Regions from separate parts of the Variovorax sp. 01N425 genome, predicted to be linked through region 1. Evidence: riboswitches for the same ligand, from Rfam matches in the RefSeq annotation. Region 1 holds a riboswitch; the other holds the start of a gene.

Region 1 (3,200 bases):
CAGCAGGTGGTCGGTGTCGAGGTCGCGCGGGTCCTGGAAGTCGAGCGATGCGCGCAGGCTCACGTCACCGATGCGGTGCCCGCCCGACAGCGTCACGCCCTGGTAGCGGGCGCGCGCGGTGCTGGCATAGCAGCCGAAGCCGGAGCGGCAGTTGGTGGCCGAACCGTCGAACACGATCAGGTTCTCGACGCGGTTCTGGTAGACGACGATGCCCGCATGCGTGCCGCCGTCGGTGTACTGCAGGCCGAGTTCGACGTTGCGGCTCGACTCGGGCTTGAGGCTGGCCACGCCGTATTCGCTGAAGCGCTGGTAGAGCGTGGGCGCGCGGAAGGCGGTGCCGGCCGAGACGGTGGCGCGCAGGCGCGGCGTGATCGCGTAGCCGTAGGCGGCGCTGCCGGTGGCCTTGCCGCCGAATTCGCTGTCGTCGTCATGGCGCACATGCAGCTGGAGCGAATGCGCGCCCTGCACGAAGCCATAGCCGAGCGAGACCGCGTCCTGCGAGCGCTTGCTCGAGAGCAGGCCGCTGCTGATGGTGGGCGCATTCTCGAGCGCGTCTTCGCGGCGCTCGAGCGTGGCCGTCACCAGGTGCGGGCCGAAGCGGAATTCGTTCTGGAACAGGTAGCCGCGCAGATTGGTTTCGGTGCGGTAGAACGAAGGCTGGGTCTTGTAGACCGACTGCGAATCGGTGACCTGCACGCGCGTGCTGTAGATGTCGTTCCACTTGGCCGACCACGAGAGCCCGGCCGTGCGCAGCGTGTTGTTCGAGATGTCGTTCCGGAAGAGGATCGGCGGCTTGGTCCTGAAGCTCACCGGCGGGTCGTAGCCGGCTTCCATGTCGCTGTACAGCAGCGTGGCTTCCAGCCGCTGGTTCGGCGTGAGCTGGTAGCCCAGGCGCAGGTTGCCGGAATTGCTGCGGTAGCCGTCGCGGTCGGGGCTGGTGAAGCCGTCCTTGGAGGGCGTGCGCTTGTCCATCGGCAGCACGTTGAAGCCCCGGCTTTCCTCGTGCGCCGCGCCCAGCGAATAGTCGAAGGCGCCCGACTTGCCGCTCACGCCCGCCTCCGCCTTGCGCAGGCCGTGGCTGCCGAAGCCGATGCCCGCGTAAGGCGCCACGCCTTCTTCGCCGCGCCTGGTGAAGAGCTGGATCACGCCGCCCACGGCATCGGAGCCGTACACCGCGGCGGCCGGGCCGCGCAGCACTTCGATGCGGTCGATCTGCGAGAGCGGAATGCTTTCCCAGCCGGCACCGCCGGTCGATTGCGAATCGACGCGCACGCCGTCGACGTAGACGGCCGTGAAGCGGGTCTCGGCGCCGCGGATGTACAGGCTGGTGGTGTTGCCCACGCTGCCGTTGCGCGTGATCTCGATGCCGGGCAGGCGCGCCAGCACGTCGGCCACGCCGACCGCGCCGCTGCGCTCGATGGTCTGGCGGTCGACCACGGACACGTCGCCCACGAGGTCCGACAGCGGCTGCGGCGTGCGGTTGGCGGTGACCACGGTTTCGCCGAGTGCCGGCGCATCCTGCTGGGCATGCGCGACGGCCGGCAGTTGAAGCAGCGCCATGCCGCCGAAAGCAGAGGCCAGCGCGAGCGGCAGGCAGGCAAGGCGGCGGCGCGCAGGCGCACGGCCGAGGGAAAGGAAACCACAGGAAGTCATGAATGGAGCGAACGAACGTCTATGCCCGTCGCCGGCTTCCCCGCCGGCGCTTGGGCGCAATGGCTGCCTTGCGCGCCGAATCGAAAATCGATCGCGCATGCGGCAGCCGCCTTGTTGGCCGGTATCCGGGCTGGCAGTGCGACCCCACCGCCTTCCCAGGCGCCTGTTTCAGGGCACCCAGTGGCTTGATGGATGAGGTTGACGCTTGCGGCGTCGACTGCTTGACCGTTGCGGGGGCAGCGCAGGCGGCTTCGGCCCTGTTCCGTTTCCGGGGGCGTTCACTCCTGCTTCCCGTTGAACCGCGGCGTGTGAACCACGCCGCAGGCACCAACGCGCAGGATTTTAGGGCCTCGGCCAGCGCAGTAAGCCAAAAGTTGCGCCGCCTGCCGTCCGCCGGGGAAACTACAATCGCCAACCATGCCCGCCTCCAGCCCCATCGACCAGATCGCCGAGCGTGTGGAACGCCTGCTCGTGCGTCATGAAGAGGTGCAGCGCACCAATGCGCTGCTGCAGGAGCAGGTCGAAGCGCTCACGCGCGAGCGCGACGCGTTGAAGTCGCGGCTGGCCGCGGCCCGCACGCGCCTCGATGCGCTGCTCGAGCGGCTGCCGGCCGAACCACCTTCCCAAGATTCCCCCGCATGAAGCAGATTGAAGTTCAGATCATGGGCCAGAGCTATCTGCTCGGCTGCCCCGAAGGCGGCGAGGCGCAGCTGCGCGAAGCCGTCGAGCGCGTGGACGCGGCCATGTGCAAGATCCGCGATGCGGGCAAGGTGAAGGCGCGCGACCGCATCGCGGTGCTCGCTTCGCTGAACCTGGCTTTCGACCTGGCGGCCCAGCAGGCGGCCGCCGCGGCCGCGCCGCCTCCCCTGGCCGCGGCCTCCTCGGCAGAGGGCGGCGACGCCGATGCCAAGGCCGCCCAGCTCATTCAGAAACTCGATCAAGCCCTCGCGGGCGATGACCATTTACTCTGAGCGGAAGCACCCGGCCCGTCCGGGGCGTAAAATCCGAACTGTCTGCGGTGCGCGTCGGGCTTAATATTTCCTTGTTCCAATGCTCTCCGGAGCCGGGCTTGGTACATCGCTTGACGGGTGTGATCATCTCGCGTCAGATGAACCCGAAGTCTTGCTGCCCTCGCCCACCTGAACCCTGGTTCAGGATGCGGGTTCGGCGCCCACTTGCAGACACCTTTTTCCGTTCATACGGCCCCTGCATGCGCTGCACGGGGCCGTTGCTTTTTTTCAAGGCTCCGCTGCGTGACTTCCCTGCTCGACCCCCTCCTGATCGCCGAATTGGCCGCGCTCGGCCTGGGCACCGGTTTCCTGGCGGGCCTGCTGGGCATCGGCGGAGGGATGCTCATGGTGCCGTTCATCACGATCATCATGGGGCACCGCGGGGTGGCCTCCGATCTTGCCGTGAAGATGGCGATCGCCACCTCGATGGCCACGATCATCTTCACCTCGGTGTCCAGCGTGCGCGCCCATCACAAGCGCGGCGCGGTGCGCTGGGACATCGTGCGGCGCCTGGCGCCCGGCATCGTCATCGGCAGC
Region 2 (3,200 bases), on a different contig from region 1:
TGAAGTCGAAGTCGGCGTTCGCATGGATCATGCGGCGCACCACGGGCCACTGGTCGGCCGTGTAGGCATGCGAGGCCACCTCGCGGTCGATCACCGCGAAGGAGTCGTGCTCGATGGCGCGGCCCGCCGCGGTGAGCTGCTCGGTGACGACGTTGGCCGCCGGGGCGTGCGTCGGCTTCATCGCAGCGCCGGCACCGCGTCGTGCGCATGGACGTGGCCATGCGCGTGGTCGTGATCGTGGTCGTGGTCGTGGCCGTGCGCCGCCGCATCGCCATGGTGGTGGCCGCCCAGCCCGTGCTCCACCGCAAAGTCGCGGAACTTGCAGCCGTCGCAAGGCATGAGCGCGGCCGGCGCGCCGCGCCGCAGGTCGTCCACGCGCTGTTCGAGCAGCGCGAAGATCTCGGGCTCGAAGCCGAAGTAGCGCGTGGAAACGAAACGGATCGTCGGGTACTGCGCCTTCAGGTGCTCGACCTGGCGCGCGATGCGTTCGACCAGCGTGCCGTTGAACAGGTAGTAGGGCAGCACCACCACCTGCTTCATGCCCAGCAGGCCCTGGCGCTGCACGGCCTTCTCCAGGCGCGGGTAGGTGATGCCGGTGAAGGCAAGGTCGACCAGCTCGTGGTCGGTCTCCTCCATCAGCCAGCGCGCCATCTTGGCCATGTCGCCATTGGCCTGGCGGTCCGACGAACCCCGGCCCAGGATCACCACGCCGGTGGTGGTCGGGTCGGGCATGTCGAGCGCCTGCATCGCGTCCTTGAGGCGGCGCTTGAGGATCGCGAGGATCGGATCGCAGGCCGTGAGGTGCGGCGCGTAGAGGAACTGCACCATCGGGTACTTGAGCCGGGCGCCGTCGATGGCCTGCGGCACGTCCATCTTCACGTGGCCCGCGGCATTGAGGATGAGCGGCACCACGATCACGCGCCGCGCGCTCTCGGCCGCGCGGCGCAGGCCCTCGCTCATCGTGATCTCGGAGAACTCGATGAAGCAGACCTCGATGCGCCAGCCCGGCTGCCGCTCGCGCCATTGCGCGGCAAAGGCCTCGATCTCGTCGTTGCCGGATTTTTCGCGCGAGCCGTGGCCCACCAGCAGAATGGTTTCGGAGTTCATGGGAGTTCCTGGCGCAGGGTTTGGACGGGAACGCTCGCGCGCCGGAAGCGGTGCGTGAAGCTCGCGTCGTAGAGCTTGGATTTGGCGAGCGTGGTCCACTGCCGCGCGCCCAGCGTGGGGCTGGCGATGATCATCGACTGGCTCGCGATGCGGGCCTCGCGGCACAGCGCCTGGATGGTCGCGACCGTGCCGCGCACGATCTTCTCTTCGCCCGGCCAGCTTGCCTTGTGAACCACCACCACGGGCGCATCGGGCGACCAGCCGGCGGCCGTGAGCGCGGCCGTGACCTTGCCCATCAGGGTGATGCTCAGGAAGATGCACAGCGTGCTGTGGTGCGCGGCGAGCGCCTCGAGCGACTCGCCCTCGGGCATGGGCGTGCGGCCTTCGACGCGCGTGAAGATCACGGTCTGCGTGACCTCGGGCAGCGTGAGGCTTTCCACCGCCGCCGCCGCCGAGGCCATGGCGGAGGACACGCCCGGCACCACGCCGATCGGCACGCCCGCCGCATCCAGCGGCTGCACCAGCTCGATCAGTGCGCCGTACAGGCCCGGGTCGCCGGTCTGCAGGCGCACCACGGTCTCGCAGCGCGCGGCCTGCGCGATCAGCCAGGCCGACATCTGCTCGAGCGTCATGTCCTTGCTGTCGGCAATGGCGCAGTCCGGCCGCGCCCAGCGCATGGCGGTTTCGCTCACGAGCGAGCCCGCGAACAGGATCGCCCCGGCGCGCTCGACGAGGCCGCGGCCCTTGACGGTGATGAGTTCCGGATCGCCCGGGCCCGCACCGACGAACCACACGGTTCCCGGCGTCGGCGCACTGCCTGGAGCGATGGCTCGCTTGTTCATGATGATGATTCCTCCGCGCCCGCCGCGCGATAGATGGTCGGTACGACCGGGCGGGGGGAGAGAAATCGGAGGGGCGCCAGTGGATGCGGTTCCGGCGGATGCACACCTGCATCGAGCCGGACGCCATGCGCCGCCCGCCGATCCTCGCCCACCGCAAGGTCATGCGCTGGTCGTCAGGCCGGTCTCCGGGCTCACGAGCGCAGAGCCATCGGCTCTGCAGCAAGACCACCTTCCCATGCCGTTCGCGGCACAGTGGCGCGGGACCGAATCCCGGGGTCTTGCTTCTTGACTCGTTTACCGTTGCGGGGGCAGCGTCGGCATTGCGCGGTGTTCTCTCCACCGCCGCGCACCGACTTCCCGTTTCACCCTGGCCACCCCGCCGTTTACACGGGGCGCCAGGACACCTGACAACGCGCGCAAAGTGTATCAGCCGCTTGCGGCGGGGCGGCGGGCGATCACCTGTCCAGGCCGAGACGCCCGCGCAGTTCCTTGCGGGCCGCGGCGAAATCGCCCTGGTACGCGGGGTTGTTCTGGATCAGAACAGCCGCGCGTCGGCATGGCTCCCGGGTCTGTGTGGGCAGATCAGCGGGCCGGCCGCAGCCGCAGGCCAACCAGGAGTTCGTTGTAGGACGCGGTCACTGCGGCGTTGCCAGGCAGGTAGCGTTCGAGCGCGGCGCCCAGCTCGTCCTGCTCCGAATGGTTCAGCTCGCTCGCCACGCGCCTGAACTCGGCGTGGTAGCAGGGCAGCATCAACGCCGCCGTGAGCGCGTGGACGTCGTTGCCGCGCGCAAGGCGCTCGTTGCACGCCGCGATGCTTCGATAGATGCCGAGCGCCTGCGCGACGCGGTCGTTCTTGCTGCTGTTCCTGCTGTTCCTGCTGTTGCTGCTCATCGCCGGCTCCTTGTGGCGCGCCGTGGTTGGCGCCGCAAGGCAACTCTAGGGACTGGCGAGCGCAGCGGGGAGTAACAAGATCGTCGTGAATCCGGCCTACTCGACCGCGACCTTCCCCTCCTTGACCAGCCTCGCGAACTTCGCCGTCTCCTCGCGGATGCGGGCCGCCATCTCGGCGGAGCTGTCGCCGATCGGGTCGGCGCCGATCGCGCGCATCCGCTCGGCGAACTCCGGCGACTTGATGATCCTGGCCATCTCGATGTGGAGCTTTGCGGTGATGTCCTTCGGCGTTCCGGCCGGCGCGAGCACGCCGAACCAGGTGCCGATGTCGAAGCCCTTGAGCCCGGCCTCCTCGAGCGT

Evidence for each region. A riboswitch is a leader RNA that binds a small molecule or an ion and turns the genes downstream of it on or off. The one in region 1 is predicted to bind cobalamin.
Region 2: linked by a shared signal. The riboswitch ahead of cobM (precorrin-4 C(11)-methyltransferase) and the one ahead of AC1DSC_RS28180 (TonB-dependent receptor domain-containing protein) in region 1 are both predicted to bind cobalamin.

What each region holds. Positions count from the first base shown of each region.
Region 1 covers NZ_JBFTRJ010000020.1:18,176-21,375, reverse strand. The annotation lists gene AC1DSC_RS28180 (TonB-dependent receptor domain-containing protein) at 1-1,653, opposite strand, end outside; cobalamin riboswitch at 1,753-1,999, opposite strand; gene AC1DSC_RS28175 (hypothetical protein) at 2,071-2,295, shown strand; gene AC1DSC_RS28170 (cell division protein ZapA) at 2,292-2,624, shown strand; gene AC1DSC_RS28165 (sulfite exporter TauE/SafE family protein) at 2,907-3,200, shown strand, end outside.
Region 2 covers NZ_JBFTRJ010000006.1:215,792-218,991, reverse strand. The annotation lists gene AC1DSC_RS12885 (precorrin-8X methylmutase) at 1-181, opposite strand, end outside; gene AC1DSC_RS12880 (sirohydrochlorin chelatase) at 178-1,107, opposite strand; gene cobM (precorrin-4 C(11)-methyltransferase) at 1,104-1,949, opposite strand; cobalamin riboswitch at 2,109-2,372, opposite strand; gene AC1DSC_RS12870 (hypothetical protein) at 2,532-2,840, opposite strand; gene AC1DSC_RS12865 (tripartite tricarboxylate transporter substrate binding protein) at 2,937-3,200, opposite strand, start outside.